DNA from 4 places in the Variovorax sp. GW821-FHT10B04 genome. Region 4 is predicted to be linked to each of the others. Evidence: predicted binding sites of a transcription regulator. Region 4 holds the regulator's gene; each other region holds the start of a gene.
The links. The regulator sigma-54, encoded in region 4, starts transcription at its own class of promoters, with help from an activator protein. The targets are predictions, from matches to a motif close to TGGCANGNAANCTGCTTT.
Positions count from the first base shown of each region.

Region 1 (5,169 bases), 420 kb from region 4:
CATGACCGGCGGACGCGGCTGGATCGCGGTCGGCCTGGTGATCTTCGCGCGCTGGTCGCCCTGGAAGGCGCTCGCGGGCGCGGTGCTGTTCGGCTGCATCGAGGCGCTGATCCCGCAACTGGCCGCGGCCGGCGTGCAGCTGCCCCAGTATTTCGTGCTGATGACGCCCTACGCGGTGACGCTGGCCGTGATGGTCTGGGTCGCCGTGGCCCGGCGCGGCAGCGACGGCGAACCCGGCGCGCTGGGCGAGCCCTATCTGCGAGAGGAGCGACGCTGATGCGTGCCTACGTCTATGACCAGCCGCGCGAGCTCGACGCCGCGCAGTTCGCCGACTACCTCGATCCGGCCACCACCGCGGTGATCTCGATCGACATGCACCGCGGCCATCTCGACGACTCGCCCGACTGCCCTTGCCCGGCGCCGCGTGCGCGCGAACTGGTCGCGCCGATCGACGCGTTCCACGACACCGTGCGCGCGCTCGGCGTGCGCATCGTGCACGTGAAGTCGACGCTGCGGCCCGATGGCGCGGACGACCTCGGCGGCATCCCGGCCGCCTGGCGGCGCACCTTCCCGCTGCACGTCGGCGCCATCCCGAACGCCGATGCGCATGCGATCGAAGGCTCGCCGTGGACCGACTGGGTCACGCGTGTCGAGCCCGGCGACATGCGCGTGGAAAACAAGCGGCGGCTGTCGGCCTTCTATCCGACCGACCTCGACTTCCTGCTGCGCAACCAGCGCATCACGACCGTGGTGCTGAACGGCGGCTTTGCCGACTGCTGCGTGCTCAACACGGCCTTCGACGCCAACAACCACAACTACCGCGTGATCGTGCTGCGCGACCTGGTGCGTGGAACCGACCCGCATCTGGAGTCGGCGGCGTACACGATGGTGTCGCTGCACCTCGGCCTGGTCATGGACGCGGCCGACCTGCTGGCGCAGTGGCCTTCACCCGCAGCAGCCCCAGCACGGATCGGATGAAGGGCGTCGCGACGCCCTGCGCCTGCCCCAGCGCGCAGACCGACCCGACGATCGCGTCGATCTCCATCGGCCGACCCGCGCGCAGGTCCTGAAGCATCGAGGGCGTGATGTCGCCGAGCTTCTGCAGCTTGGCGAAGCACAGGTCGAGCGCATCGGGGATGTCGATGCCCAGCCGCTCGCCGACGCGGATGGCTTCGACGACCAGGTTGCGCATCAGCTCGCGCGTGAGCGGGTCGTGCATCAGTGCGGCCGTCGATGTGCCGGTGAGCGCGCACAGCGGCCCGGTCGAGAGGTTGCCGAGCAGCTTGAACCAGACCTCCCGGCGGATGTCGCGCGAGGTGCGGGCGTCGAAGCCGGCCAGCCGCAGCAACTCGGCCACACGCGTCAGGCGCGGCGTCATCGCGCCACCCGGCTCGCCCAGCACGATCTCGCGGCCGCTGTGGTTGCGCACGATGCCCGGCGCTTCGACGCTGAAGCTGCCGTGCAGCACGGCAGCGAGCACCGCGCCCGAAGGGATCGCGCTGGCGATGCGCCGGCCCGGGTCCAGCAGCGTGCCGGCGCCATCTTCATTGCCATCCGCCGTCGAGGGTCCGACGCCGTCGCCGAGAAACCACCACGGCACGCCGTTCAGCAGCGGCACCACGACGGTGTCCGGTCCGATGAGCGGCCGGACTTGCGCCGCAGCCCCGGGGAGCGCATGCGCCTTGACGGCGATGACGAGCATGTCCTGCACACCCAGATCGGCCGGCCGGTCGCTCGCCGTGGGATGCGCGTGGATCTCCTGCCGGCCGGTCAGCAGCTTCAGCCCATCGGCGCGAAGGGCCGCCAGCGTCGAACCTCGGGCCACCATGCTCACGTTCACCCCGACAGCGCAGAGACGGGCCGCCACGGCACCGCCCAGGGCGCCCGCGCCAAACACACAGACTTTCATTTCTCGATTCCGGATTGCGGCACGGGCGGCTGAAACGCCGACGGCCCGGCCATGTTCTCGGCCCGCAATAGGCGTGCCATCGCACCGTCTCTTGTCCAAGTGGTCCAAAGTGGAACAGTTGCTCCACCGAAGGCGTTGACTTGGTGCGCCGAGGCACCGATCGGACACCGCGAAGGCGATTTGTCCATTTGGTCCACTTGGCATGGAGATTGCGTCGAGCCCGCACTCTTCGTGAAAAGGAACAGCTGTGCAAACCATTCCGCTCATCGACTTGCAGGGCAATCTCGATGCCAGCAGCACCACGGCCCGGCAGTCGGCCGCCGAACTCCATGCGGCCCTCAGTTCGATCGGCTTCGCGTACATCGCGGGCCACAACGTGTCGCCGGCCAGCCGAGCCGCGGCGTTCGCGGCGTCCAGGGAATTCCACGCGTCGGCGCTGGAGAAGAAGCAGTCCCTCGCCATCAACGAGTTCCATCGCGGCTACATGGGCATGGCGACGTCGACGCTGGTGACTTCGTCGATCGCCAAGGTGACCAAGCCCAACATGAGCGAGTCGCTGATGATCATGCACACGCTGCCCGACGACGACCCCGCCATGCAGGCGAAGGAGCCGCTGCAGGGCCCGAACCAGTGGCCCGAATGGCTGCCGGACTTCAAGCCGGCCATGCAGGCGTACGAGCAGGAGGTCGACGTGCTGGGCCGCTACATCGTGCGGCTGATCTCGATCAGCCTGGGGATGGCACCGGACGCGCTCGACCACTACTTCGAGCGGCCGACCACCTTCCTGCGCGCGCTGCACTACCCGCCGCAACCGCCGCAGGAAACCGATGCCGTGGGCTCGGCGCCGCACACCGACTACGGAATCATCACGCTGCTCGCGCAGGACAACTCGGGTGGCCTGCAGGTGCGTCCGCGCGGCGGCGACTGGATCGAGGCGCCGCCGATCGAGAACACCTACGTGCTCAACGTCGGCGACATGCTGTCGCGCTGGACCAACGAGCGCTTCGTCTCGACGCCGCACCGGGTCGTCAACCGCTCCGGCGGCGACCGCTACTCGCTGCCCTACTTCCTCGATCCGTCGATGGACGCGCTCATCGAGTGCCTGCCCACCTGCACCGATGCGGCCAACCCGCCGAAGCACGATCCGGTGCTGTACGGCGACTACCTGATGCACCGTTTGAACAAGAACTACAACTACAGGCAAGACACGTCGAAGGCCACGGCCTGACAGCTTCCTCTCTCCTCCTTCCTTCCTTTCTCTTCTTCAAGGACACCCCATGAAAGCCTTCTCGCGCCGCGACTACCTGCAAGCCATGGCCGCGGCCGCCGGCATGTCGGCACTCGCCATCCCCGGCCTCTCGCTGGCTGCCCAGAACCTGGTCGTCAACACCTACGGCGGACGCTGGGAGAAGTTCTGGCGCACCGACCTGATGCCGATGTTCCAGAAGTCGAGCGGCGTGGAGACCACGCTGGACGTGGGCCTGGGCAAGAACTTCGTCGCCAACCTACGCGCCGCCGGCGTCGAGAAGCCGCCCTACAGCATCCTGATGCTCAACGAGAACATCGCGAGCCTGGTGCGCGCCGAAGGCTACTTCGAGCCGATCCCCGCGACCAAGGTGCCCAACCTCGCCAACGCCTATCCGTTCCTGCGCAACCCGGGCGACAACGGCGTGCGCGCCATCGTGTCGACCATCGGCATCGGCTACCGCAAGGACCTGGTGAAGACGCCGCCGAAGTCGTGGTCGGACCTGTGGAGCAACCCCGAGTTCAAGGGCAAGATCGGTCTCTACCAGATCGGCAACACGGCCGCGATGCTGTTCCTGCTGATGACGGCCAAGCTCTACGGCGGCTCGCAGGACGCGATCGACCGCGCCTTCACCGAAGTCAAGAAGCTGCTGCCCTTCACCCAGGCGGACTTCAGCGGCACGCTGTCGACGATGCTCACGCGCGGGGACGTGACCGTGGCCGTGATCGACTTTCCCGAGATCGTCGCGCTGCAGAAGAAGGGCGTGCCGGTCGAGATGGTGGTGCCGACCGAAGGCGTGCTGGCCTTCGAGCAATCCTTCAACGTGCTGAAGAATGCGCCGGCCAAGGAAGAGGCCTACAAGTACCTCGACTTCATCCTGCGCCCCGACGTGCAGGAAATGATGGCCAAGGAGTTCTTCACCTCGCCGACCAACACCAAGTCGAAGCTCGATGCCGAACTGGCCAAGGACGTGCCGGTGGCCGGCGAGGGCATGAAGAAGATCTTCCAGTTCGACTGGAGCAAGGTCAATCCGCAGGTCGCGGCGATCACCGACCGCTGGAACCGGGAGATGAAGTGAGCGTTGCGGCAGACGCGCGCCCGGCCGTCGGGCGGCGCACCACACGGGTGTCGCTCGATGGCCTGCGCAAGACCTTCCCGGGCGCCGCGGCGCCGGCGATCCAGCACCTGGAACTGAAGACCGAGGAAGGCGAGTTCATCTCGCTGCTGGGCCCGAGCGGCTGCGGCAAGACCACCACGCTGCGCTGCGTGGCGGGCTTCGAGTTTCCCGACCAGGGCCGCGTGCGGCTGAACGACGAGGACATCACCGACCTGCCGCCGGAGAAGCGCGACATCGGCATGGTGTTCCAGAACTACGCGCTGTTCCCGCACCTCACGGTCTATCGCAACCTGGCCTTCGGGCTGGAGATGCGTGGCATCGGCAAGGCCGAGTGCAAGCGCCGCATCGACGCGGTGCTGGCGATGGTGCAGCTCACGCCGATGGCCGAGCGCTATCCGCGCCAGCTGTCGGGCGGCCAGCAGCAGCGCGTGGCGCTGGCGCGCGCGCTGGTCATCGAGCCGCGCCTGCTGCTGCTTGACGAACCGCTGGCCAACCTCGACGCCGTGCTGCGCGAGGACATGCGCGTGTTCATCCGCGAGCTGCAGAAGCGCGTCGGCATCACCACGCTCTACGTCACGCACGACCAGGCCGAGGCGATGGTGATGTCCGACCGCGTGGCCGTGATGCTCGGCGGCAAGCTGCTGCAGTTCGACGTGCCCGAAGCCATCTACCTGCGTCCGCGCAGCATCGAGGTGGCGCGCTTCATCGGCCGCTCGAACCTGATCGAAGGCCGCGTCGAAGGCCTGGCCGACGCGGCCGGTCCGTATCCGACGTACCGCGTGAGCACGGCCCTGGGCGACGTGCCGGCCTGCTACGACCAGCCGCTCACGACCGGCCAGCCGGTACACGTGACGATCCGCCCCGAGGCGATCCGCTTCCGCGCCGATGGCCCTTACA
Region 1 covers NZ_JBWKNQ010000002.1:174,974-180,142, forward strand. Annotated here, with positions in the region: gene AC07PZ_RS05900 (ABC transporter permease) at 1-277, shown strand, start outside; gene AC07PZ_RS05905 (cysteine hydrolase family protein) at 277-978, shown strand; gene AC07PZ_RS05910 (ketopantoate reductase family protein) at 911-1,909, opposite strand; gene AC07PZ_RS05915 (isopenicillin N synthase family dioxygenase) at 2,157-3,137, shown strand; gene AC07PZ_RS05920 (ABC transporter substrate-binding protein) at 3,187-4,233, shown strand; gene AC07PZ_RS05925 (ABC transporter ATP-binding protein) at 4,230-5,169, shown strand, end outside.
Region 1: the regulator sigma-54 is predicted to act here: its motif matches at 2,108-2,125, upstream of AC07PZ_RS05915 (isopenicillin N synthase family dioxygenase).

Region 2 (5,169 bases), on a different contig from region 4:
GACGCAGTTCTGGGAGTTCAAGCTCATCATCGCCGGCCACGCCTGGCGCACCTTCTGGGTCACGATGGCCGGCTTCGGCCTGGCGATCGTGGTCGGCGTGCTGCTCGGCTTCGTGATCGGCAGCTCGCGCCTCGCCTACGCGGCGATGTACCCGCTGATGACGGCCTTCAATGCGCTGCCGAAGGCCGCCTTCGTGCCGATCCTGGTGGTGTGGTTCGGCATCGGCGCGGGCCCGGCCATCCTCACCGCCTTCCTGATCAGCTTCTTCCCGATCATGGTGAACATCGCGACCGGACTCGCGACGCTCGAACCCGAGCTGGAGGACGTGCTGCGCGTGCTGGGCGCCAAGCGCTGGGACGTGCTGATGAAGATCGGCCTGCCGCGCTCCATGCCCTACTTCTATGCCTCGCTGAAGGTCGCCATCACGCTGGCCTTCGTGGGCACCACGGTGTCGGAAATGACGGCGGCCAACGAGGGCATCGGCTACCTGCTGATCTCCGCCGGCTCGGCCATGCAGATGGGCCTGGCCTTCGCGGGCCTGATGGTGGTCGGCGCGATGGCCATGGTGATGTACGAGATCTTCAGCGCGATCGAAAAGCACACGACCGGCTGGGCGCACCGCGGTTCGCAGAACACCTGAGAACGCCCCGGCGTTCTTTGGTTGGCGGTCCGCTGGCGCCGCTGGGCGACCCGCCGTCATCAGAGCATGTTGCCCATGTCTTTGCGCGCCATGGCGCCGACGCTCTTCATCAGGTTGGCCGCATCGGGGGCGGTCTTGAGAAACTCACGCAGGCTCTGTTGCCCTGTCTTCGTGTTCACCTGTGCCTTGCTCCAGTCGAAATGCACCGACTTGTTTTCAACGAGGCCTGCGGAGGCGGCCGTTTGGCTGCCGGTCGTGGGTTGGACGGTCATGGAATCTTCCTTCATGAAAAAGCCGGATGAAGCGCGGCGCGCCAGCCGGAATTGAAAGTTTCCGCCGCACACCGGCACCGACATATTTCTCTCGCGAAGCCGCGTCGCATCCCCCGAACCGCCAGCGCTTTCCCGCTCTCTGCGGAATCGAAGCCGCCCGACGGACACCTGCTTGAGTCAGTACTTCTTGTTGAAGTTCGCGCGGATGCGCTCGGCCAGGTAGTCGCCTGCCGTGATCGGCGGGTACTTGCCCGAAGGCGACTCGATGAGCGCATCGGTGTTGGCCTGGCAGAAGAAGGCCAGGCTGTAGCGCGGACCCATGTAGTCGCCGGGCAGCGGATTCTTCACACGATGGAAGTTGCTGGGCAGCACGTCGTCGCTCCAGCGCATGAGCATGTCGCCGATGTTGCAGGTGATGTAGTCCTCCTCGGGCGGGATGGACGTCCACACCTGGGCATCCATCTCCTTGCCCGGGCAGACCTGCAGGCCGCCCTGGCCCTGGCGCTGGTACAGCAGCGTGAGGCAGTCGAAGTCGGTGTGCGCACCGGCGCGCCACAGGCCCAGGCCGGTCTGCGCTTCGGGGGGAATGGCGTAGTAGTGCAGCATGCGCAGCGTGCTCTGGTACGTCTCGGACGACGGCTCGTGCGCACGCGTGAAGAACTCCCGGTCGAAGCCGAGCCTGTCGGCAAAGCACGAGAGCACGCGCATGCCCACGGCCCAGCTGGCCTGCTCGAAAGCGAGCATCGTGGCCTTGAAGCCGGGCAACTCCTCTTCGGTGGGATACAGGCCCGCCATGCGCGGACGCGTGATCTGGTAGCTCTCCTTCTGGTCGGCCGTGCCGGTGGAAGGACGGAACTGCGCGCGGCTCTCCCAGCCGGCATTGCGCGCCAGCGGGTACTGCGCCTTCACGCTGTCGGGCAAGGCGAAGAAGCTCTCGCTCATGGCAAAGGCCTCGCGCATCTGCGCCAGCGGCACGCCGTGGTTCTTGAGCTGGAAGAAGCCGACGTCGATGGACGCGTCCCACAGCTGTTCGGCGATGTCGGCGCGGCGGTTCTCGAAGTCGGCGAGGTCGATGACGCGGATCTCGCGGTCGCTGGTTTCCGAACCCATCGCGCCCATGCGCGATTCCTTCTGCAGTTCGGCCATGCCGTAGTTGGCTGTGTTCATGTGGGTTGCTCCTGGCAAAGAGGTTGGTGGCAAGGATGTCGGACGCAGGACCGCGCCGGTCGCCGAAGGGCTTGCAGGAGGAATGCCAAGAGAGAGCACGGGATGTGGCTGACTTGCACGACTCCTGAAGACCTCGCGGCGGGCGCGAGCCTCAAGAGCAATTCCCGGGCGACCTGTCGAAAGGCCGATGAACGCTTCTACTCTCGGGGTGGATTAGAACAAAGCCGGCAGGGGGTTGGCAAGCGGCGCCGGCGAACCCCGTGGCTGCCATGTTGCACGCGGGCGTGCCGAGGTCCGGCCCGGTCTCAATCCATGGGGCCTTCGATCCGTTCGAACAACTGCCGGAATGCCTGCGTCGCAATGTCGGTCACCACACTGACGTTGCTGGCACCGCTGGACGATTGGCGGGCCACGAACGGCTGCACGGCATGGCCGAGGGTGTGGGCCGGCAATGGCGGCGCGTTTGCAGGCCGGGCCTGCAGCGTTCTCACGACGGTGGCCAGCAAGGGCCCGGTGGTCGAACGCCGACCCAGTGCGCGTGGACTGCGGCTGTCGACGAAGGCCTGAAAGCCGCCCGGGCTCATCAACAGGTACATCGCACCCAGCCTGTCGAAACTGCCAGCCAGAACAGCCTGGTCCATCTGGAAAACTGCGCTGCGCGTCGCGTCGAGCGTTCTCGCGTCGCCCCCGACCTGGTCCTCGAGATAGCACAACACGCGTTGGTCCCTCTCGCTCAGCGCCGCGAATCCGGGATCCAGATGCAGATCGGGCCATCGGGCCGAGACCCGCGGCAACTGGTCGACGACCACGGTGGGTTCGGTCGTGCCGCCGCCACGGGACGACGCAACGGACGCCGACGCCGACTCGGTTTGGGCCTCGCTCTCGTTCTGCATGCCGACAGGCTCCGGCGGGCGCACGCCGGACGATGCGCTGAAGTCGCCGTCGAAGCGGCGAGCCTGCAGGCCATCCAGGGACGTCAACGGGCCCGTCGCACGCACCGGCGTGCCGCGCAGTTCGCCGAGCCGTTCATCGATGAGAAGCCGCGCGACCGCATCGCATTGCGGGTGCGCACGTGCAACGGTCAATTGGTCGGCCGTGAAGCGGCTCAGGTCCGCGTGGTGCTGGCCCGGACGCAGCCGGCAGCTCGCCAGGATGGCTTGCAGCGTGTCCTGTGGGAGTTGTACCGGTGCCGACGAACCACCCTGAATGTTGCCTACCGACATCGTGCCTCCGTTTCCATGGAAGGCGTCATGCTGGCGGCCATCGCGCGGCCACGGCCGGCGTCAGGCGAACCGCTGCCCATGGGAACGCAGCCGTCCATTGCGCCGGCTTGGTGCGCACGAGGGAGCCGGAGACCTGGCATGGAACCTGCAAAAACCACGGCACGGAGTAGAAGCGTTCAGCGTCGGCCCTCATCAGGCCGATGCCCGGAAATTGCTCTGGGACCCACGGCGCCCCGCAACACGGGCGCCGCGTGAACGAGTGCCGTCCTGCGGCACCACGGACCCGACATGCTTCCACCAAGGAGTGCTTCCATGCAACGCCGTTCTCTCCTGCGCGCCGCCGGCGCCGCCACCGCCCTCGCCGCCACGCCCTTCGTTCGTGCACAGGGGTCGCTCAAGCCCTTCAAGTTCAACCTCGGCTGGAAGATCGAGGCCACGGCGGCCGGCTTCCTGGTCGCACAGCAGCGCGGCTACTACAAGGAGGCGGGACTCGACGTCGCGATCGACACCGGCAACGGCTCGGCCGCGGCGATCAGCCTGGTCGGCAGCGGCGCTTACGACTGTGCGTCGGCGGATCTCGCGACCATGGTCGAGTTCAATGTCAACAACCCGAGCGCCGGCCTCCGGGCCGTCGCCATCCAGTACGACCTGAACCCGAATGCGATCCTGGTGCGCAAGGGCGGCCCGATCGCCAAGCCGGCGGACCTCGCGGGCAAGACCATCCTGGGCCAGCCCTTCAACGCCTCGCGCAAGCTGTTCCCGGCCTTCGCCAAGGCGCAGGGCTTCGACCCTTCCGGCGTGAAATGGGAGAACGTGACGCCCGACATCGGCGACACCCGCTTCGTGAAGGGCGACTTCGACGCCGCAGCCTACTTCTACTTCACCGGCCTGCTGAACCTCAAGGCGCGCGGCATGGGCCCGGAGATGATCACGATGTTCCGCTTCTCGGACTACGGCATGAAGTCGTACGGCAACGGCCTGGTCGCCAATGCGAAGAGCATGGAGAACGCGGCCGCGATGACGGCCTTCGTCAAGGCGACGACGCGCGGCTGGGTCGACGTGATCGCCGACGTCAGGGCCGGCGCTGCTGCCGTCAAGGCGCGCGAGCCGCTGGCCAACGAGGAGATCGAATTCGAACGCCTCCAGCTGGTGGTCGACGGCGCCATGAAGACGGCCGAGACGCGCACCAACGGCTGGGGTGCGGCCACGCCGGCGCGCCTGCAGGCGACCATCGACGAGACGGTCGGCGCCTTCGGCCTGAAGAGCAGCCCGGCGGTCGCGGACATCTGGACCGATCGCTTTCTGCCGTCCGCAACCGACCGCAAGTTGAAGGCCTGACGGAGCTGCCCGAAGGCAAGTCCATGCGCACCGCCATCCCCCTCATCGATCTGCGCGATGCGCTGCAGCCGGGCAGCGCGGGCAGCGCCGACGTGGCGGCACAGTTGCGCCAGGCCGCCATGTCTTCCGGCTTCTTCTACCTGCGCCATCACGGCATCGAACCCGCGCTGGTGAGCCGGCAGTTCGCACTGACGCGTGCGCTGCTCGACCTCCCGGCCGCCACGCGCGAAGCGCTGTCGATGCGCCACTCGCCGACGATGCGCGGCTTCGAGAACCTCGGCGAGCAGACGCTCGACGCCGCCGCCAGGCCGGACCTGAAGGAGAGCTTCTACTGCGGCATGGCCTACCCGGCCGACCATCCGTACGTGGTCGCCGGCTACCAGACCTACGGCCACAACCAGTGGCCGCAGGAACTGCCGGAGGCACCGTCGCAATGCGAGACCTACATCCGCGCGATGCTGGGTCTGTCGCAGCGGCTGATGCAGCTGCTGGCACTGTCGCTCGACCTGCCCGAGCGCTACTTCGACCA
Region 2 covers NZ_JBWKNQ010000008.1:316,802-321,970, forward strand. Annotated here, with positions in the region: gene AC07PZ_RS21010 (ABC transporter permease) at 1-640, shown strand, start outside; gene AC07PZ_RS21015 (hypothetical protein) at 700-996, opposite strand; gene AC07PZ_RS21020 (isopenicillin N synthase family dioxygenase) at 1,090-2,079, opposite strand; gene AC07PZ_RS21025 (hypothetical protein) at 2,385-3,302, opposite strand; gene AC07PZ_RS21030 (ABC transporter substrate-binding protein) at 3,615-4,640, shown strand; gene AC07PZ_RS21035 (isopenicillin N synthase family dioxygenase) at 4,664-5,169, shown strand, end outside.
Region 2: the regulator sigma-54 is predicted to act here: its motif matches at 2,150-2,167, upstream of AC07PZ_RS21020 (isopenicillin N synthase family dioxygenase).

Region 3 (5,169 bases), on a different contig from region 4:
GTTGGGCTCCATCGCCAGCGCGCGGGCGATGCCGACGCGCTGCTTCATGCCGCCGGAGATCTCGCCTGGGCGCTTCTGCGCGGCCGGCGTCAGGCCGACCAGCGCCAGCGCGGCGTCGGTGCGCGCGCGCAGTTGCGCTTTCGACTCGGCCGGGCCGAACACGCGTTCCACACCCAGGTGAACGTTCTCGAAGCAGGTGAGCCACGGCAGCAGCGAGTGGTTCTGGAAGACCACCGCGCGCTCCGGTCCCGGGCCCTTGATCTCCTTGTTGGCGCACAGCAGCGAGCCGTGCGTCGGCGTGGTCAGCCCGGCGATCAGGTTCAGCAGCGTCGACTTGCCGCAGCCCGAATGGCCGATCAGCGCGACGAACTCGCCCTTGGCCACGTTCAGCTGGATGTCGCGCAGCGCCTGGAACGGGCCCTTGGCCGTCTTGAAGGTCTGCTCGACGTCGCGGATCTCGATGTACTTGGATGTGTCCATGGCAAATGCTCCGTGATCAGCTCTTGACTTCTTCGAACGTGAAGGCGGTGGCGATCCTGATCAGCGCGAATTCGAGGATCAGCCCGACGCCGCCGATCACGAAGATCGCGATGATGATGTTCTTGACGTTGAGGTTGTTCCACTCGTCCCACACCCAGAAGCCGATGCCGACGCCGCCGGTCAGCATCTCGGCCGCGACGATCACCAGCCACGCGGTGCCGACCGCCAGCCGCACGCCGGTCAGCATGTACGGCAGCACGGCGGGGAACAGGATCTTGGTGAGGATCTTCCATTCGCTCAGGTTCAGCACGCGCGCGACGTTCATGTAGTCGCTCGGTACGCGCTGCACGCCGACCGCCGTGTTGATCACCATCGGCCAGATCGAACAGATGAAGATGGTCCAGATGGCGGCCGGGTTGGCGCCCTTGAAGACCAGCAGGCCGATCGGCAGCCAGGCCAGCGGCGACACCGGGCGCAGCAGGCTGATCAGCGGGTTGAACATGCGCGACAGGAACTCGAATCGCCCGATCGCGAAGCCCGCCGGAATGCCGACCAGCGCGGCCAGCCCGAAGCCCATGGCCACGCGCTTGAGCGACGAGAGCACGTTCCAGCCGACGCCCTGGTCGTTCGGTCCCTTGCTGTAGAACGGATCGCTGAACACGTCGAGCGCCTGCTTGCCGGTCTCGATCGGCGAGGGGAAGCCGGTCGTGCTGTTGACCGAGATGAGTTCCCAGACCAACAGCAGCAGGCCGAAGCCCGCGAGCGGCGGCAGAACGCGCATCCAGAAGCCGCGCAGATCGAGCGCGCGGCGCGTCCTGGGTGCAGGCACCGGGGGCAGGGTTGCCGGCGGCTGGGCGGCTGCGGTGACGGCCGCAACGGCCGCGACCTTGGACGTGGCCGGCAGCGAGGTCGAAGCCTCGATCGGGTGGTGAAAAACGGCGCTGACCATGGCGGGCTCCTTCTCAGGCATGCAGCTTGAACGACTCGGCGTACTTCTTCGGATCCTTGCCGTCCCAGACCGTGCCGTCGAACAGCCTGCTGGTGCGCATCGGGTCTTTCGGCACCGGCGTCTGCGTGGCGGCGGCGGCCTGCTTGTAGATGTCGATGCGGTTGATCTCGGTCGCGACCTTCAGGTAGTCGGGATGTTCCTTCAGCAGGCCCCAGCGCTTGTGCTGCGTGAGGAACCACATGCCGTCGGACAGGTAGGGAAAGTTCACCGCGCCGTCGTTGTAGAACTTCATGTAGTTCGGGTCGTCCCAGGTCTTGCCCATGCCGTTGGTGTACCGGCCCAGGATGCGCTGGTTGATCGCGTCGACGCTGGTGTTGACGTAGCTCTTGTCGGCGATGGTGTCGGCCATCTTGTTCTTGTTCTGCAGGCCGGCGTCGATCCACTTGCCGGCCTCCAGCACCGCCGCCGTCACGGCGCGCGCGGTGTTCGGGTACTTCTTGACGAAGTCGGCGGTCGTGCCCAGCACCTTTTCCGGATGGTCCTTCCAGATGTCCTGCGTCGTGATGGCCGTGACCCCGATGCCGTCCATGATGGCGCGCTGGCCCCAGGGTTCGCCCACGCAGTAGCCGTCCATGTTGCCGATGCGCATGTTGGCGACCATCTGCGGCGGCGGCACGGTGATGTTCTTCACGTCCTTGAACGGGTCGACGCCGGCCGACGCGAGCCAGTAATAGAGCCACATCGCATGGGTGCCGGTCGGGAAGGTCTGGGCGAAGGTGTATTCGCCCTTTTCCTTCTGGATCAGCTTGGCGAGCGACCCGGCATCGACCGCGCCCTTGTCGGCCAGCTTCTTCGACAGCGTGATCGCCTGGCCGTTGTTGTTGAGCGTCATCAGCACGGCCATGTCCTTCTTGGCACCACCGGCCCCCACGTGCACGCCATAGACCAGGCCGTACAGCACGTGGGCCATGTCGAGCTCGCCGTTGACCAGCTTGTCGCGCACGCCGGCCCAGCTCGCTTCCTTGCTCGGGACGATCTTGACGCCGTACTTCTTGTCGATGCCGAGCACGGAGGCCATCACGACGCTGGCGCAGTCGGTCAGTGGAATGAAGCCGATCTTGACCTCCTCCTTTTCAGGCTTGTCGGAGCCTTGGGCATAGGCCAGGGCGCGCAGGGCCGGATCGATGCCGGCGGCACCGACGGCGGCGGCCTGCAGCACGCGGCGGCGACTGAGCTTGGTTTTCAGCAGATCGGTCATGGGGGCGAACTCCAGAAGAAAGACAACGAGAGAGAAAGGCGCGGCGAAAAACAAAAAAGGCGTCCGCATCGCGCAGAGGCCGTTCGAAAACGAGCCCATGCGGGGTGCGGACGCCTTTGTCCGGTCGGTAGGCAGCTCCCGTCGTTGGAAGTTGCCCGCCTGAAGACCTACGTCGGTCTGTGCAGGAAGTGATGCAAACGGCGTGCCAAGCCTGTCGAGGCGGCGGGTGCTTCAATTTTCATAGCAACGAAGCGTTGACTGGCAAGAAGATCCCGGGGTTTTCCAGCGTCTTGAATGCAGGGCACGCTTGTTGTGCGTCGCACCAATTCAGGATCGGCGGTTCAGCTCGACGTGCCCCGCGGCAGGTATTCGGCCATCGACAGCACCGATTCGGCCACGTCGACGACACGCCGGTTCTGGTTCATCGCGGTCTGGCGAAGCATCTTGTGCGCCTCTTCTTCGCTCAGCTGCCGATGCGCCATCAGCAGGCCCTTGGCGCGCTCGACCAGCTTGCGCTCGTTCAAGGTCGCGCGCACGGTGTCGAGTTCGTCGTTCATCGCCTGCAGCCGTTGCGACTGCTCTTGCACCATATCGAGGATCGAGCGCTCCAGTTGCCGGCCGTAGGGCGCCTTGGTATTGAGGGGCGGCACGGCATCCGCCGCGGGCGAATCGAAGAAGGCGGTGGCCGTGCTGCGGCCTTCGGCGGCAAGCTGCGCGAGCAGCGCCTCGTGCGCGGCGAGGTCGCTGCGGGCCTGCTTGATCTTCGACTCGCACAGCGTGCGCAGATCGGTCGCCAGGCGCTCCTCGATGACCTGCATGCCGTCGATCCGGCGCGAGCTGCAGTCGAACCAGGTGGGGCTGAGTTCCGGATTCAACGGCACGCCCGCCGGCGCGGCGCAGGCGATGCGGCGCAGCCGTTCGAGCTCGGCGGTCTGCGTGGGCGGCAGGTGGGCCTGCCATTGCAGGGCCAGTTCCGGACCGGAGAACTCGACGAAGACGTGGAAGCAGCGCTCCTGCGATTCGATCAGGTGCAGCCATTGCTGCTGGCGGGCGCTGTCGTTCAGGCCCGACGTGAAGGCCGCGGCACCGCAGGCACGCTCCTGGCCGGCGAATTCCTTGCCCTGCATGAAGTTGAACATCGCGACCAGCAGGCGCGAGATCTCCGGATCGGTGGCGCCATCGGCCGCTTCGAACACGACGGCGAGCAGGCCGGCGATCAGTTTCACGAAGGCGCTGGTGGCGTCGGCCGGCAGCATGCCGAGCTGATCGATCCGTCCACGCAGGTGGGGCAGGGCGTCGAGCCCCGGCAGCACCCAGGCGATCCGGCTGAACAGCCGCGCGCCGTTGCCGATGCGGTGCGCGTCGGCTTCCAACTGCTCGAAACCCGCCCGCACGATGTCCTCGAACTGCCCGCCGTCGGCAATCTGTTCGCCGCGCTCGGTGGCGAAGCGGCGGCCCGCCGAGGCCAGCAACACGTTCGACAGGCCGCGTTCGCGCTGAAGGGCGTGCACCAGCCGTCCGATGGCGCTGACCAATTCGCTCGTGCGGGCGAGCTGGTCCAGTTCGTCGATCTCGCAGCGCAGGGCCGCAATCAAAAAGCTCAGTCCGGATTTCATCGTGTGGGGTCCAGGAGGCGGACGGCGTTCAGGGACATGCAGCAACATCCATGCCCCGAGGGCGGGCGCATCCTACACTCGGCCGATGCTCGTATTGGGAATCGAATCATCCTGCGATGAAACCGGCGTGGCGCTGGTCGAGGCTGGCGCCAGCGGCCTGCCGCGGCTGGCCGCGCACGCGCTGCACAGCCAGATCGCCATGCACCAGGCCTACGGCGGCGTGGTGCCCGAACTCGCCAGCCGCGACCATATCCGGCGCGTGCTGCCGCTCGCGCAGGCGGTGTTCGACGAGGCCGGCCGCACGCTGGCCGAAGTCGACGTGGTCGCCTACACGCGGGGTCCGGGGCTGGCGGGTGCGCTGCTGGTGGGCGCGGGCGTGGCCTGCGCACTGGGCGCGGCATTGGGCAAGCCGGTGCTCGGCGTGCATCACCTCGAAGGCCATCTGCTGTCGCCCTTTCTGAGTGCGGACGCGCCGGAGTTCCCGTTCGTCGCGCTGCTCGTCTCCGGTGGACACACCCAGTTGATGCAGGTCGACGGCGTCGGCCGCTACCAGATCCTCGGCGAGACCATCGACGACGCCGCCGGCGAAGCCTTCGACAAGTCGGCCAAGCTCATGGGCCTGCCGTACCCCGGTGGCCCGTGGCTCGCCAAGCTGGCGGAGCAGGGCGACCCCGCGGCGTTCAAGCTGCCGCGTCCGCTGCTGCACAGCGGCAACCTCGACTTCTCCTTCGCCGGGCTGAAGACCGCGGTGCTGACCCAGGCCCGCAAGCTCGGTGACGAGCTGGAAGCCCGCAAGCCCGATCTCGCCGCCTCCACGCAGGCGGCGATCGTCGAGGTTCTTCTGAAGAAGAGTCTCGCGGCACTCG
Region 3 covers NZ_JBWKNQ010000013.1:51,926-57,094, reverse strand. Annotated here, with positions in the region: gene AC07PZ_RS25970 (ABC transporter ATP-binding protein) at 1-480, opposite strand, end outside; gene ntrB (nitrate ABC transporter permease) at 497-1,429, opposite strand; gene AC07PZ_RS25960 (CmpA/NrtA family ABC transporter substrate-binding protein) at 1,443-2,687, opposite strand; gene AC07PZ_RS25955 (nitrate- and nitrite sensing domain-containing protein) at 3,029-4,303, opposite strand; gene tsaD (tRNA (adenosine(37)-N6)-threonylcarbamoyltransferase complex transferase subunit TsaD) at 4,389-5,169, shown strand, end outside.
Region 3: the regulator sigma-54 is predicted to act here: its motif matches at 2,878-2,895, upstream of AC07PZ_RS25960 (CmpA/NrtA family ABC transporter substrate-binding protein).

Region 4 (5,169 bases):
GCAGGATCCCGAGGGCTACCAGTACGGCGTCGTTACCGCAGCGCCAGGCAAACTTGCGTACTACAAGCAAAAGCGCGACACCGGTACCGACGAGTGGACGGAGGGCGAGTCCGAAGTCATCGAATACGACAGCCGCGCCGACAACGTCAAGTTCATCCGGCGCGCCGTGATGCGGCGCCTGCTGGGTGCCACGCCGAACGACGAAACGACCGGCGCACTGATCATCTACGACCAGAGCAACGACACCTTCACCGTCAACGGTGCGCCGATGCCGCCGGATGCAAGCATCGCGACCGGTGAACGCGGCAGCCGCGTGCGGGCGATCCTCACGCCGAAGGCGGCCGCCTCGGCGCCGGCCGGTGCGGCCACACCGACACCCGCACCGGGCACCGGCCTGCGGTCGACCACCACGCTGGGTGGCGGGGAACCACGCAAGTGACGGCCGCTTCAACGACCCTCCCGTCTTCCCGTGCCACCGAGCCGGGCAGCCGCCTCGAGGTGCGCGGGCTGCAGAAGAGCTACGGCAGCCGCAAGGTGGTCAAGGACGTGTCGCTCGACGTGCAGAAGGGCGAAGTCGTCGGGCTGCTCGGCCCGAACGGCGCCGGCAAGACCACGTCCTTCTACATGATCGTCGGGCTGGTGCGCGCCGATGCAGGCGACATCACCATCGACGGCGAGCCGATCGCGCACATGCCGATCCACCGTCGGGCACGCATGGGCCTGAGCTATCTGCCGCAGGAAGCGTCGATCTTCCGAAAGCTGTCGGTCGAGGAAAACGTGCGCGCGGTGCTCGAGCTCCAGACCGAGCCCGACGCGGCCGGCCGCCCGGTGCCGCTGTCGCGGCAGCGCATCGAGGAGCGGCTGAGCGAACTGCTGAACGACCTGCGCGTGGACCATCTGCGCGCCTCGCCCGCGCTTGCGCTGTCCGGCGGCGAACGCCGCCGCGTCGAGATTGCGCGCGCACTGGCCACGCAGCCGCGCTTCATCCTGCTGGACGAGCCTTTCGCGGGCATCGACCCGATCGCCGTCATCGAGATCCAGCGGATCATCAGCTTCCTCAAGGAGCGCGGAATCGGCGTGCTGATCACCGATCACAACGTGCGCGAGACCTTGGGCATTTGCGACCACGCATTCATCATCAGCGACGGGCACGTGCTCGCGAAGGGCACACCATCAGAGATCGTCGACAACGCAGAGGTGCGGCGCGTGTACCTCGGCGAGCATTTCAGGATGTGATGGCACATACGCAGGTTCCACACGCCGCATGAAACAGGGCTTGTCGCTGCGCGTTTCGCAGCATCTCGCGCTCACGCCCCAGTTGCAGCAGTCGATCCGGCTGCTGCAGTTGTCGACGCTCGAGCTGAGCCAGGAAGTCGAGCAGATGCTCGACGAGAACCCGTTCCTCGAGCGCACCGCGGAAGAAGCGGCGCGCGAGGAATTCGGCGTGGACACGGCCGATGCGCCGCCGCCGCGCGACGACGATTTCAGCCCCGGGGCGTCCACCTCGTCCTCGACGACCACGGAGACTTCCACCACCACCGAGGCCGAACCGGCGACCGTCGACGCGGTCGAGGCGCAGCCCGACTGGGAAGGCGACGGCACGGTCGAACTCACACCCGACGACAGCGAGTGGGGCGGCGACGCACCCGCGCGCAACAACAACCTGGGCGACGACGAGCGTGCCGATGCCACCGAACTGGCGCGCAGCCAGGAGTCGCTGCAGTCCTTCCTGCATCGCCAGGCGCTGAGCCTGCGGCTCGGCGAGAACGACCGCGCGGCGTTGCGCTTCCTGATCGAGTCGCTCAACGACGACGGCTACCTGGAAGACACGCTGCCCTCGCTGGCCTCCGGGCTGGCGGGCGACGACAACGACCAGTTCGACGACCTGGTGCATCACTTCCAGGTCGCGCTCGGCCTGCTGCAGAGCCTGGAGCCGGTCGGTGTCGGGGCGCGCGACCTCGGCGAATGCCTGTCGATCCAGCTCAAGGCGCTGGCTTCTCCGCAGGACGACGACGAAGAGCGCCAGATCCGCAAGACCGCCATCGCCATCTGCAAGCAGCCGATGGAACTGCTGGCGCGGCGCGACTTCAAGCGCCTGGCCACGCTCACGCGCAGCAACGAGGACGAGGTGCGCAGCGCGCTGCAGCTGATCGCCACGCTCGAGCCCAAGCCGGGCCGGCGCTTCGTCGACGTGGAGCGCAACGTGATCGTGCCGGACGTGATCGTCACGCGCACCGGCCGCGGCACCAACATCAAGTTCAGGGTGATGCTCAATCCCGACGTGATGCCGCGCCTGCGCGTGCACGACATCTACGCCGGTGCGCTCAAGTCGCACAAGGGCGAAGGCAGCCAGGCGCTGTCGCAACGGCTGCAGGAAGCGCGCTGGTTCATCAAGAACATCCAGCAGCGCTTCGACACGATCCTGCGCGTGTCCAACGCGATCGTCGAACGCCAGAAGAGCTTCTTCATCCACGGCGAACTGGCGATGCGCCCGCTGGTGCTGCGCGAGATCGCCGACGAGCTCGGCCTGCACGAGTCGACCATCAGCCGGGTGACCACCGCCAAATACATGTCGACGCCGTACGGCACGGTCGAGCTCAAGTACTTCTTCGGCTCGGCGCTCGGCACCGAGACCGGCGGCAACGCGTCGAGCACGGCGGTGCGCGCGCTGATCAAGCAGTTCGTCAGCTCCGAAAGCGTGAAGAAGCCGCTGTCGGACAGCCAGATCTCGGAAATGCTGAAGGAACAGGGCATCGACTGCGCGCGCCGCACGGTCGCCAAATACCGCGAAGCGCTGCGCATCGCGCCGGCGAACCTTCGCAAGGCGCTCTGAGGTTCTTCCGCCCGGCTGCCGCGCGTCGGCGCGTCAGTGAACGCCGGCCGCGCGCCGGTCGGCCGCTTGCAGCACGGCCCGCAGTTCGGCCGGCTGAACGGGCTTGCGCAGCGAATGCCAGCCATGCGCCTTCGCGAGCTTGCGCGCAGCGCCGTCGATGTCGGCCGACACCAGCGCGATCGTGAGCGCGGGCTGGAGCGTCTGCAGCCGTTCGGCCAGCGCGATGCCGTCGAGTTCGCCGGGAAGCCGGATGTCGCACAGCGCCACGTCGACCGCATGCAGGTCGGCCAGCGCCAGCGCTTCGGCCGCACTCTCGTAGATGCGCGGCGTGGCGCCCCACAGGCGCAGCAGCGCGGCGAGGCTGTCCGCGACGACCGCGTTGTCTTCGATCACCAGCACGGCCAGGCCGGGTCGCAGGGCGTCGCCGCTGCGATCGATGTCGATGTCGTCGCTCGCGTGCGGCGGCTCGACGTGCAGCGCCGGCGTGTCCATGCCTGGCGGCGCCTCGGGAACCACGAAGCCGAACACCGAGCCGCGGCCGGGTACCGAGCGCAGCGTGAGCATCAGCCCGAGCTTCTGCGCGAGCCGGCGCACGATCGCCAGGCCCAGGCCATGGCCGCGCTGCAGGTTGCGCTCGGTGTTTCCGACCTGTTCGAAGTCGCCGAACACGCGGTCCTGCGCTTCCGGCGCGATGCCGATGCCGCCGTCGCGCACCTCGACGCGCCAGCCGCCCGGGCGCCGCCGGCAGGCCAGCAGCACCCGGCCGTGCGGTGCGAACTTGATCGCGTTGTCGACGAGGTTCGCAAGGATGCGCCGCAGCGACACCGGGTCGGTCCAGGCCACCGCGTCGGCCGGGCATCGCACGTGGATCCGGCCGCCGTCGTCCAGCCGGGCGAGATCGCGCAGCAACGGCGCCAGGGCTACGGCGGACGGGGCGAAGGCGTCGGCCGCAGCCTCGATGCGGCCGATCTCGAGCAACTGATTGGTCAGCGCCTCGAGCGCCTGCTGCGCGCGCGTGAGCGAGTCGACCGTGACCTGCACCTGGCGTGCCGGTGCGCCATCGCGCAACTGCTCGCGCAGAACCTCGGACTGCAGGCCGATCGCCATCACGGGTTGCCGCAGGTCGTGGTTGGCGGCGGAGAAGAAGCGAAGCCGTTCGGCCTGGGCGCGTTCCGATTCGCGCAGCCCCGCCATCGCCTGCTCGCGCAGCGTGCTTTCGTTCAGGCGCAGGCCGATGTTCTCCTCGAGTTGCCGCGCGTGGTCGGCCACCAGTTTCCAGACCATGGCGAGCAGGCCGATGCCGACCAGCGCAACGGCCATCATGGTCGACGAGCCCGCGATCAGCCCCATCGCGATCACCGGCACGAGCAGCAGCGCGATCGCCAGCTGCGTCGCCGGCACGTAGAAGGACACCGAGAACGCGGACGACAGCGTCATGCCCATCACGATCAGTCCGAGCAGCATCTGCTGAACGGGTTCGGCGGGGTTGAACAGCAGCACGCCGGCCGCGCCGTGCGCGAATTCCCAGATGCCGGTGCGCAGCGTGTGTTCGCGCTGGGCCTGGCGCAGGCTGTCGGGCGTGAAGACCGCCGGCATGCGCTGCGGCAGCAGGCCGCGCATGCCCGTCACCAGCGTGATCAGCAGCATCCAGGCCAGTGCGCGCGGCAGCGAGTACTGCCAGGCGAAGATCGCCGCGACACCGCAGTTGAGGAGGTACTGGACCGCCAGCATCGGGCCGAGCGGCTGGGTGCTGAGGCGCAGCACCTCGCACTGCACCGCGAACTGGGCGGGCGCGCGCTTCGACGGGGCGGGCGAGGACGGCATGCGTGCGGTGGGAGTAAGTCCGCACGCACTATAAGGCGCAGCCATGACGCCCGCGCCGGGTGGCGTGCGTGCGGTTGTCATGCGGTGACAATCGGGCAGCGCCGTTTTCAGCGCACGACCCTATGAACCAACTCCATCTTTTCCTGCCCTGCGCCGCCGGCGTGGAGGACTTTCTCGCCCAGGAGGTGCATGGCTTGACCGGCCTCGCCGGCGACGACCTGATGGCGTCGCGCGGGGGCGTCTACGTGCGCGGCTCGTGGCGCGACGCGATGAAGCTCAATCTCCACAGCCGCCTGGCGCAGCGCGTGCTGGTCGAGCTGGCGCACGCGAACTACCGCAGCGAGAACGACCTGTATGCCATCGCGAGCGGTGTGGCCTGGGAGATCTGGTTCACGCCGAAGCAGACCTTCAAGATCGAGACCACCGCGCAGCACAGCCCGTTGCAGAGCCTGAACTTCGCGACGCTGCGCATCAAGGACGCCATTGCCGACCGCTTTCGCGCCAAGGCCGGC
Region 4 covers NZ_JBWKNQ010000002.1:596,085-601,253, forward strand. Annotated here, with positions in the region: gene lptA (lipopolysaccharide transport periplasmic protein LptA) at 1-439, shown strand, start outside; gene lptB (LPS export ABC transporter ATP-binding protein) at 436-1,236, shown strand; gene AC07PZ_RS07830 (RNA polymerase factor sigma-54) at 1,265-2,833, shown strand; gene AC07PZ_RS07835 (ATP-binding response regulator) at 2,867-4,657, opposite strand; gene AC07PZ_RS07840 (THUMP domain-containing class I SAM-dependent RNA methyltransferase) at 4,780-5,169, shown strand, end outside.